3 regions of the Teredinibacter turnerae T7901 genome follow, and region 3 is predicted to be linked to each of the others. Evidence: predicted binding sites of a transcription regulator. Region 3 holds the regulator's gene; each other region holds the start of a gene.
What was found. Region 3 encodes sigma-54, which starts transcription at its own class of promoters, with help from an activator protein. Its sites were predicted from a motif close to TGGCACANNNNTTGCNNT; they were not measured.

Region 1: nifH (nitrogenase iron protein) is a predicted target of sigma-54. The motif match lies at 1,918-1,935, and genes of this name have one in related genera.
Region 2: TERTU_RS07030 (HesB/IscA family protein) is a predicted target of sigma-54. The motif match lies at 1,459-1,476, and genes of this name have one in related genera.

Annotation. Positions count from the first base shown of each region.
Region 1 covers NC_012997.1:1,595,299-1,598,544, forward strand. Annotated here, with positions in the region: gene TERTU_RS06790 (hypothetical protein) at 156-719, opposite strand; gene TERTU_RS06795 (SIR2 family protein) at 758-1,606, opposite strand; gene nifH (nitrogenase iron protein) at 2,011-2,889, shown strand; gene nifD (nitrogenase molybdenum-iron protein alpha chain) at 3,008-3,246, shown strand, end outside.
Region 2 covers NC_012997.1:1,630,266-1,633,511, forward strand. Annotated here, with positions in the region: gene TERTU_RS07015 (hypothetical protein) at 1-164, shown strand, start outside; gene TERTU_RS07020 (hypothetical protein) at 164-529, shown strand; gene TERTU_RS07025 (nitrogen fixation protein NifZ) at 1,063-1,332, opposite strand; gene TERTU_RS07030 (HesB/IscA family protein) at 1,564-1,887, shown strand; gene nifU (Fe-S cluster assembly protein NifU) at 1,943-2,896, shown strand; gene nifS (cysteine desulfurase NifS) at 2,898-3,246, shown strand, end outside.
Region 3 covers NC_012997.1:4,215,159-4,218,404, reverse strand. Annotated here, with positions in the region: gene TERTU_RS16935 (PTS sugar transporter subunit IIA) at 1-301, opposite strand, end outside; gene TERTU_RS16930 (RNA polymerase factor sigma-54) at 451-1,986, opposite strand; gene lptB (LPS export ABC transporter ATP-binding protein) at 2,190-2,915, opposite strand; gene lptA (lipopolysaccharide transport periplasmic protein LptA) at 2,921-3,246, opposite strand, start outside.

The sequences.
Region 1 (3,246 bases), 2.6 Mb from region 3:
ACTACTATATTCGCTTAGCAATATAAGTATATTGCGATGACGTAATATTAAAAGCGGTAAGTTGATTGTTCACGAACGTTAGCATCGTGTTATGTGCTATTTCGCGTTGAGCTAACTCCAAGCGTGGGGAACTAACTCAACGCTAAATATGGCCCTTAAACTGGGCCGCGCGCTTCTTTTTTCACTTCTACTGTGAAGCTGAGCGCATCGTTGAAACTTTTTTCTTCGTACTTAGGATTAAACTCTTTAAGAGCGTCGACGATAGTAATAACTTTATCTTCCGCACTCTGGCCTTTAAAGTCGGATTTTTCCATGCGCAAATCATCCATCAGCATGGTCCAGACAGCGCCATCGTCATGTGGGATGACTACGGCCTGGTAACCCTCAATGGCTACCATCATTGGACGGTTAACGTTAGCAACGTAAAACAGCATAATTATGCCATCGGCGAAGTCGGCATTATATTTGGCGATAAAACCCGGCAGGTAGCCAAGGTCGTCAACCGCGCCTGCAATAGCTGTAATTTTTTCTGCGTTGCAAAGCACAACCGCTTGCTTGACGACGGATTTAGGAGGGTGGCGACGGCCTTGGGCATCAGCAATTTCACCTTCTTCAACAACCATATCGCCACGAAAAGCATATAGGCCGCTGGACGATGTTTCACCATTGACGCTCACATTGCAGAGCAGGGCGTTTTGTGCGTAAGTTTCTAATATCATAAAATTTCCCCATGTCTAGTTGTAGACTTTAAGTGTGTTTAAGCGGCGTTTTCCGCAGTAATTTCCAAAAGTGATACCCAGTCCTGCTCTATAAGCTGAATATTTTTCTTGTCCAAAAACTTTCTTTCTTTATCGGTTGGATCTGCAATGAGTGCCCAGCCGCTAAGCTCTTTATTTGCTCCGTAGATCAAATCGCTCATGACCATACGTTCGGTGTCGCGTGTGAAACGCATCCCCAAAAACAAATATTGTTTTTCCTGGCGGTAATCTTTCAGCCAGGTAGGAATGGCAAAGCCACCCATCAACTCAGTTATATAGTCGACGAAGTCTGCGTCTGAGGCTACATAGCTGGGTTTAGGCAGAGGGCAGCCCATTGGTTTGAAGATGGCGGGAATTTTAGTGTTTACCTGGTCTTGCTCAATCAGCGTGTAGCTGCCGTTGGCGAAGTGGTATATATCAAAGCGATATGGGTGAGCCGCTAAGCGGGCAGCGCCGACGATTAATGTATGTTCCCGATCACTATATTGCTGAAGCAACTGAATATCTCGATTTGCATCGATAACGTAAGGCGCTCCCATTTCTGCCAGCGCGACATGTAGTTCAGAGGTGCTCCATTGTGTTTCGCCATAAACTTTGGTTAAAAAGTTTTCGATAAAACTGCGGCCTTTTTTGTTTTCTATATGCATCGCTGCGCGGGGGAATTCGTACATTAAACGTGGCGACATCGGCTGACCATTTGTCATCGCCATTATCAGGCTATCGCTGTCTGCAGGAATCGCCGCGCCGTCCAATTTATTTGTTACACCGTTGAGAGTGCCTGGCCCCAGATAAGGAACAATGGAGCCTGTTCGTATACCTTCTATTAGTTGATTGAGATCGGATGTCACAGTCTTACTCCTGGAATTGAGAATGAATTTAATTATTAGGTTCAGCAGGAGCAATTACTAAGCCAATTAAAAGCTATTGAAATTTAAAGAAAAACTTTTGGCGTTACAGATTAATAACGTGAAGGGAGAAACAAATTGTTGGCTTTGTGACAAATAAAGAGAAGAAATTGATTAAAAAAATAACCTTTGTCGCATTGTCGTTATTGACACAACGAAAGGCCCGTTTGTAACTAACAATACTGGTATGTGTGTGACCCGAAGAATCTAAAAAATCCTTTTAAATCAATGCCTTTATGCTTTGGTAAGGGCTTTGGCACAAAGCCTGCTCTATACCCAGCGTATGTCTGCGCTCAGCGTGCGTGGGGTAGACGATGCGAAACGAACAAACTGAGGAGATTAGTATCATGGCAATGCGTCAATGTGCGATTTACGGTAAAGGTGGTATCGGTAAGTCTACCACTACTCAAAACCTTGTAGCTGCTCTGGCTGAGGCTGGTAAAAAAGTAATGATCGTTGGTTGTGACCCTAAGGCGGACTCTACCCGTCTTATCCTTCACGCCAAGGCTCAAAACACCATCATGGAAATGGCTGCAGAAGCCGGTACCGTTGAAGACCTGGAACTGGAAGATGTATTGAAAGTTGGCTACGGCGACGTTAAGTGCGTTGAGTCCGGCGGTCCAGAGCCCGGTGTTGGCTGTGCTGGTCGTGGTGTAATCACTGCCATCAACTTCCTGGAAGAAGAAGGCGCTTACGAAGACGATCTCGACTTCGTATTCTACGACGTACTGGGTGACGTTGTATGTGGTGGTTTCGCTATGCCTATTCGTGAAAACAAGGCTCAGGAAATCTACATCGTTGTATCTGGCGAAATGATGGCGATGTACGCTGCTAACAACATTTCAAAAGGTATCGTTAAGTACGCTAACTCTGGCGGTGTGCGTCTTGCTGGCCTGATCTGCAACAGCCGTAATACTGACCGCGAAGACGAACTCATTATCGCTCTTGCTGAGCGTCTGGGTACTCAGATGATTCACTTCATCCCTCGCGACAATGTGGTACAGCGTGCAGAAATCCGTCGTATGACTTGCATCGAGTACGATCCTGCTGCCAAGCAGTCAGATGAGTACCGCGAACTCGCACAGAAAATTATCAGCAACGAAAAACTGGTTATTCCTACTCCTGTAACTATGGACGAGTTGGAAGAACTGTTGATGGACTTCGGTATTCTTGAAGAAGAAGACGAAAGCGTAATCGGTAAAACAGCAGCTGAGCTCGAAGCTTAATTAAGCAACCCTGCTGTTAGTCCAGGAAGTTCACGGCGGGGCGGGCGAAATAGCCTAGCTAGGAGCACAAATCCTTGTGCTCCTATTACCCGAAAACACACTTTCAGGAGACACAATCATGTCTGAAATGTCACGCGAAGAGGTTGAAGCCCTCATATCAGAAGTTCTGGAAGTTTATCCAGAAAAAGCGAAGAAGAATCGTGAGAAGCACCTTTCACCTAACGATACTTCTTTGGAACAAAGCAAAAAATGTATCACTTCCAACAAAAAGTCCTTACCTGGCTTGATGACCATTCGTGGTTGTGCTTACGCGGGTTCTAAAGGTGTTGTTTGGGGTCCGGTAAAAGATATGATTCA
Region 2 (3,246 bases), 2.6 Mb from region 3:
ACCTTTTTAGCTTGAAAGCGCTGGGCGTTTGTCGTTTGCGCCGAGGAAGAGTGCTTGCGGCGTATTCAGTATTGAAAAAACTTTTGGAACTGGATACGAGTGATGAAATCGGCGGCTACGCCTATTTCACTATCGCGTCTTCCTTTTTTGATGAGGATGATTAGTGTCTGATCTTATTACCGAGCGGCTGCAGCGAGATTGGCCTGTCGTGTGTGAAATTTGGCAAGCGCTACGTGGTGCTCTAGACGCTGTAGGCTTGCAAGACAAGCTTCCTGCAGAGCCAGCGGCTTTTACTCGCACGGAGCTAAAAAAAGATCCGTTCGATAGTTCCGAGTCGCTATCAGGTGAATGGCTTGTTAACGGTCAGTTGATTGGCAGTGTTATCGTGCACGAGAACGGTCAGGCATACGCAGAATATGATGTGGTTCAGCCGCATCCCAGTAAACCGCAATGGTTTATAGAAGCAACTACGGCTTGGGGTAAGTCCGGAGCGCTGGCAAGCGAGTTGCGTTTGTTACCTGCTCTCTGAATACTTCTCTCGACCCGAATTGGAATTTTCGGGTCATTCCTGTCTTCTTCAAATTGTCTTTTAACTAGCTTTGCGATTTAGTTAAGTGGTTCTGTTAGGACAAAAAAACCGCTGGCTGTTCGGTGACGGTATTGCCTCGAGCTTGTCGTTGTTTCGGATGACCAAGCTACTGGGCTGACACACTATTTCTTTTTTACTGTTCCTCACAAAATCACCATGGCAGTGTTCGTGTGCGCTGGTGGAAAAAACCAGTTGTAAGTTACAAAACCCGTTTACGGTGTATTTGAGATTTTGAGTGCTATATGACACTTGTGGCGGTTTTTAGCTGCAAAGACGCAATTCGTGCCAGCTCTAGGGTGAAAACCTGCTTGATAGAACTGAGGTACGTAAAGTTGGCGACACGACTTCGCATTTCAGGTGTGCAGCTACTAACGGGTATGTTGCCCGCGACCTACTCGACCGTTCGGAAAGCCACAACAATATGTCTTAAAGTGCACATAGTGTTGTGGCTTTATGCGCTCGCCGTCAGCTTTTTAGTTCATGTTATCCATCGGGATGTACAGTTCATCTGGCCAGCAGGCGACAGCTGGGCCTAATTCTCCCGCTGCGACGCCTGTTTCAAAACGCACCAGTACAAGAACCTTATCTGGATTTTCCTCAAGGTGGCCGGTATTGATAATGACGCCACGACGATCTTTTTCGGCTATCAAGGCGTCATCGGGTAATCCGGGTAAGCTACCGTCGTTCACTATATCGTCAGCAGCGTAAATGATATCTCCTGGGGCGAGTGTGTCTATCAGCATTTTAGACTCCTATGGCTTGTCGCAAAGGCGACAAAGGTTGTGACTGGTGTTTTTCGCAACATCCTCGTTTCAGCGGGCGGTTACGTAACTGTTTGATATTCCGCAATAAAATTCTAAGTTTCTCTGTGGCACATGGCTTGCACTTATCCCTACGAGAACCCTGAAACACTGATTGCAAGGTTTTTGCCAAGGGGTGCCATGCAACAGTTCAGTATGAATGAGGAAACGAAGATGATTTCATTAACCGGAAAAGCAGTTGAAGCGGTAGATCGATTTATTACAAGCGCAAACAAGCCAGTTGCAGGTTTGCGTATTCAGGTAGAGGGCGGTGGTTGTTCAGGCTTTAAATACACTATGCGTCTCGAGGAAAACTCTGCTGCTAACGATCAGCTTGTTGATTGCGGTGGCGTAACACTGTTACTCGATGAGGCCAGTGCTTCAATGCTTGACGGCGTCACAGTCGACTTTGTTGAGAATCTGGAAGGCAGTGGTTTTAAATTCGAAAACCCCAATGCTACAGGAACCTGTGGCTGCGGTAATTCATTTACCTGTTAATCCTTTTTAACAGATGGTGCAATATTAAGCAGTCTGGCGACTGGAGGTGCAGATTATGTGGGACTATTCAGAAAAAGTTAAAGAACATTTTTTCGATCCAAAAAATGCCGGTGCAGTGGCGGATGCTAATGCGACTGGCGATGTGGGTTCGTTGAGTTGCGGGGATGCATTGCGGTTAACGCTCAAGGTTGATCCGGCTACCGATATTATTCAAGATGCGGGTTTTCAGACCTTTGGTTGCGGTTCTGCGATTGCGTCATCGTCAGCACTCACTGAGATGATCAAGGGCTTACATGTTGATGAAGCACTAAAAATCAGCAACCAGGACATTGCAGACTACCTGGATGGACTGCCACCCGAAAAAATGCACTGTTCGGTCATGGGGCGTGAGGCTTTGCAAGCAGCGGTTGCCGATTATCGCGGCATTGAGCTGGAAGATGATCACGAAGAAGGTGCTTTAGTCTGTAAGTGTTTTGCCATTGATGAGGTAATGGTTCGCGATACCGTTCGCGCAAACAACCTGTCTTCTGTAGAAGAAGTCACCAACTATACAAAAGCGGGTGGTGGTTGTTCTTCTTGTCATGAAGCTATCGAAAATATTCTTTCAGAGGAAATGACCGCGCGAGGCGAAACTTTTATACCTGCGCCCGTAGTTTCCAAGAAGAAAGTAGTGAAAATCAAGAAAGAAGAGCCGAAACCTGAGCCCGTTGTTGCTGAGGAGAAAAAAGCTGTTTCAGCACGCAAGCTGACTTCTGTACAGCGTATTAAAGTTATTGAAAAAGCGCTCGACGAAATTCGCCCGACACTTCAGCGCGACCATGGCGATGTCGAATTACTTGATGTCGACGGTAAAAATATTTATATCAAGCTTATTGGTGCCTGCTCAGGCTGCCAGCTGGCTACGGCCACCGTTGGCGGTATCCAACAAAAGCTGATGGAAGCGCTTGGTGAATTCGTTAAGGTCACCCCTGTTACAGAAGAGCAATTGACCACTCTTGTAGGAGCGTAAAATGAACGATATCTACATGGACAACAACGCAACCACAATGGTCGATCCGGTTGTTGTGGAAGAAATGCTACCGTTTTTTACTGAACAGTTTGGTAATCCGTCATCGTTGCATAGCTTTGGTAACAAGGTAGGATTCGCAGTAAAAAAAGCGCGTAAAACAGTACAAACGCTGTTAGGCGCTGAGCACGATTCGGAAATTATTTTCACTTCCTGTGGTACTGAGTCGGATTCGACGGCTATCCTGTCGGCGCTGCGCGCACAGCCGGAACGCAAAGAAATAATTACCACAGAAGTTGAGCACCCAGCGATACTGAATCTGTGTGAAAATCTTGAAACTCAAGGTTACACCG
Region 3 (3,246 bases):
ATATGAGATCGACTGGCTTGCTGTCTACAGCGTCGAAGTCAATGGCTTCTTCCAGAGTTACGCACGCGCACAAGGTCGCGCCTTCGGTATTGAAGCGGCAGTGGGGTATGGCTATACCGCCGCCAATGCCTGTGGAGCCAAGCCGCTCACGGGCGAAAATATGTTGGAACAATTCAGTTTGGTCGAGGCCAGTGTCGGATTCGCTAAAAATGCCAGCGAGTGTTTCGATCAAGCGTTTTTTACTGCCGCCAGCAATCTTCGCTCGGGTTCGCTTGGCGTTTAGAATGGTAGAAATTTGCATAGCGTTGCGCCCGGTAAAACAGCAGATGTTGGATGTTGCAGGGAGTCAAACGGCGCGCATTCTACCAGTATTAGTTTCAGATCCAAGCCCACTTTAGCCGCAAATTTTATTTGCGGCATCAGACTTTAGACCGGCATTCCCAGATTTTGCTATACCAAACGCTTGCGTTCGTTCGAGGGAGGTATGTTCAGAGACTCGCGATACTTAGCGATGGTGCGGCGTGCGACCTTGATTCCCTGTTCTGCCAATAGCCCTGTAATTTTTGAGTCGCTGAGCGGTTTGCGTGCATTTTCCGCAGCAACTAATTTTTTAATGATAGCGCGAATTGCGGTAGATGAGCACTCGCCGCCGGAATCTGTGGCCACATGGCTGGAGAAAAAGTATTTGAGCTCGAAAATCCCCTGTGGGGTGTGCATGTACTTTTGCGTGGTTACTCGCGAGATCGTCGATTCGTGCATTTCGACAATTTCTGCCACGTCGTGCAATACCATCGGTTTCATGGCTTCCGGGCCGAAATCGAGAAACCCCTGTTGTTTTTCCACGATACAGCTGGCGACTTTCAACAGGGTTTCGTTGCGGCTTTGCAGGCTTTTCAAAAACCAGCGCGCTTCCTGTAAGTTGTCGCGTAGAAAAGTGTTGTCAGCGCTGGAGTCGGCGCGCTTAACCAGTGACGCATAGTCGCTGTTAATGCGTAAACGCGGTGCGATATCCGGGTTGAGTTGCACCATCCAGCGGTTATTTACCTTGTTCACAAACACATCCGGCACCACATACTCTGTGTCGTCGCTGCCAATCTGTTCACCGGGTCGCGGGTTCAATCCCTGGATAACCTGTACCGCCGCCTGTAGTTCGCTTTCTTTCAGTTTTAGCTTGCGCATCAGCTGTTTGAAGTCGCGGCCGCCGAGCAGATCGAGAAACTCGCTGACGAGCGTTTTTGCGTTGCGCACATCTTCGTTGCTGATATCAAGCTGGCTCAGCTGAATGAGCAGGCATTCACGTACGTCCTGGCTGAGAACGCCGGGTGGGTCAAACTGTTGCACCCGGTGGAGTACAGCCACCACTTCGTCCATTTCGAGTTCTTCATGGTGAGGTTCCAGGCCATGAAAAATTTCATCCAGAGTCTGGCCGAGCAGACCGTTGGGTTTTACCGCGTCAATGATGGCTTCGGCGATATCCTTGTCGCGGACTGACATGGGGGTAAGGTTCAGCTGCCACTGCAAGTGATCCTGCAGCGTTTCTGATGTGCCACGTCGGGATTCAAAATCGTAATCGTCGGAGTCGGGTTTTGCGAGTCCGGTGCCGCTCGGGGTGGGGTCGTAGATATCGTCCCAGCTGGTGTCGACCGCAAGGTCAGTGGGAATGTTGTCTTCGTTCCAATCACCGTCGGAGGATGCGTCGGAATTGGACTCCTGGTCGGCGCCATTCGCATCTGCAGCATCGCTTTTGCCGTCGGCGCTGTCCTTGCCATTAAGCTCGTTGCTGGCTGGAGCCTGTTCATTGATACCGCTGTGAGAGTCGTCGCCGCTGAGGTCTTCCTCAACTTCGAGCATAGGGTTTGAATCCAGAGCTTCTTGTATTTCTGCCTGAAGATCGAGCGTGGAGAGCTGAAGAAGCCTGATGGCCTGTTGCAGCTGCGGGGTCATGGTGAGCTGCTGGCCCAGTTTTAACTGGAGGGATTGCTTCATAGTTCGATTTACTGCGTCTGGTTAAAGTGCACTATCAGTTAGTGGCAACTCCTGTGGGGCGCCGGCTTGTATGAGGCTAGTGTATTCCGGCCGCAGTCCAGGTGCAATAAAATCGCATAAAATCAGAAGCAAGTATTATGCCGTGACAAATACAAAAGTCAGTCGTTTGTCAAGAGATTTTGCTGATTATCTGCAGAAAGCGATTAGAGGTGGAAGTGCTGACCGAGATATACTTCGCGCACTTTTTTGTTGTTGAGTACATCATTGGCGCTTCCTTCTGCGATGATGTGGCCTTCCGAGACGATATAGGCTTTCTCACAGATATCCAATGTTTCGCGAACATTGTGATCGGTAATCAACACGCCAATACCGCGATTTTTAAGGTGTTGTACGATCTGCTTAATATCGCTCACTGAAATCGGGTCGACTCCGGCGAAGGGTTCGTCCAAGAGCACAAAATCGGGCTCTGTGGCCAGTGCTCGGGCGATTTCAACACGCCGCCGCTCGCCGCCTGACAGCGCCATTCCAAGGCTGTTGCGAATGTGGCCAATGTGAAACTCTTCCAGCAGTTTTTCCATCGCCTCACGGCGTTGGTTGCGGCTCAACTCTTTGCGGGTCTCAAGAATCGCAAGAATATTATCCTGAACTGTTAACTTGCGAAATACCGACGCTTCCTGGGGCAGATACCCAAGGCCTGCGCGCGCGCGCTCGTGCATTGGCAGGTGAGTAACGCGCTTGTCGCCAATCTGGATATCGCCATGATCGGCTTTAATGATGCCCGCGATCATATAAAAACAGGTTGTTTTACCCGCGCCGTTGGGGCCGAGCAGGCCCACGATCTGGCCACTGTCCACAGACAGGGATACATCGATGACGACCTTGCGGCCTTTGTAACTTTTGGCGAGGTGTTGGGCACTCAGTTGCTGCATAAATACTAGGGCCTGTTGGAGCTTTTGTTATTGTCGGCGGGCTGTTCGTCTTCTTTGCTCAATGCTTTTGGCGGGATCACCATGCGAACCCGGCGATCGTCGCCTTCCGCATCAGCTTTACCACCAGCGCGTACCACTGCTTTTTTTACATCGTACTCAATGCGATTGCCGCTTAGGCTGGTGCCCTCCTGACGGAAAGCCGCATTGTCGAGGAGGATCAGGGTTTCGCTGGTGATCTGATATTCCATGCGGTTAGCACGCGCGGTCACAGGCTCCTGGCCGGGCTTGGGCACCTGGCTTAAACGCGCTGGCGTGCCGGTAGCGACCACGC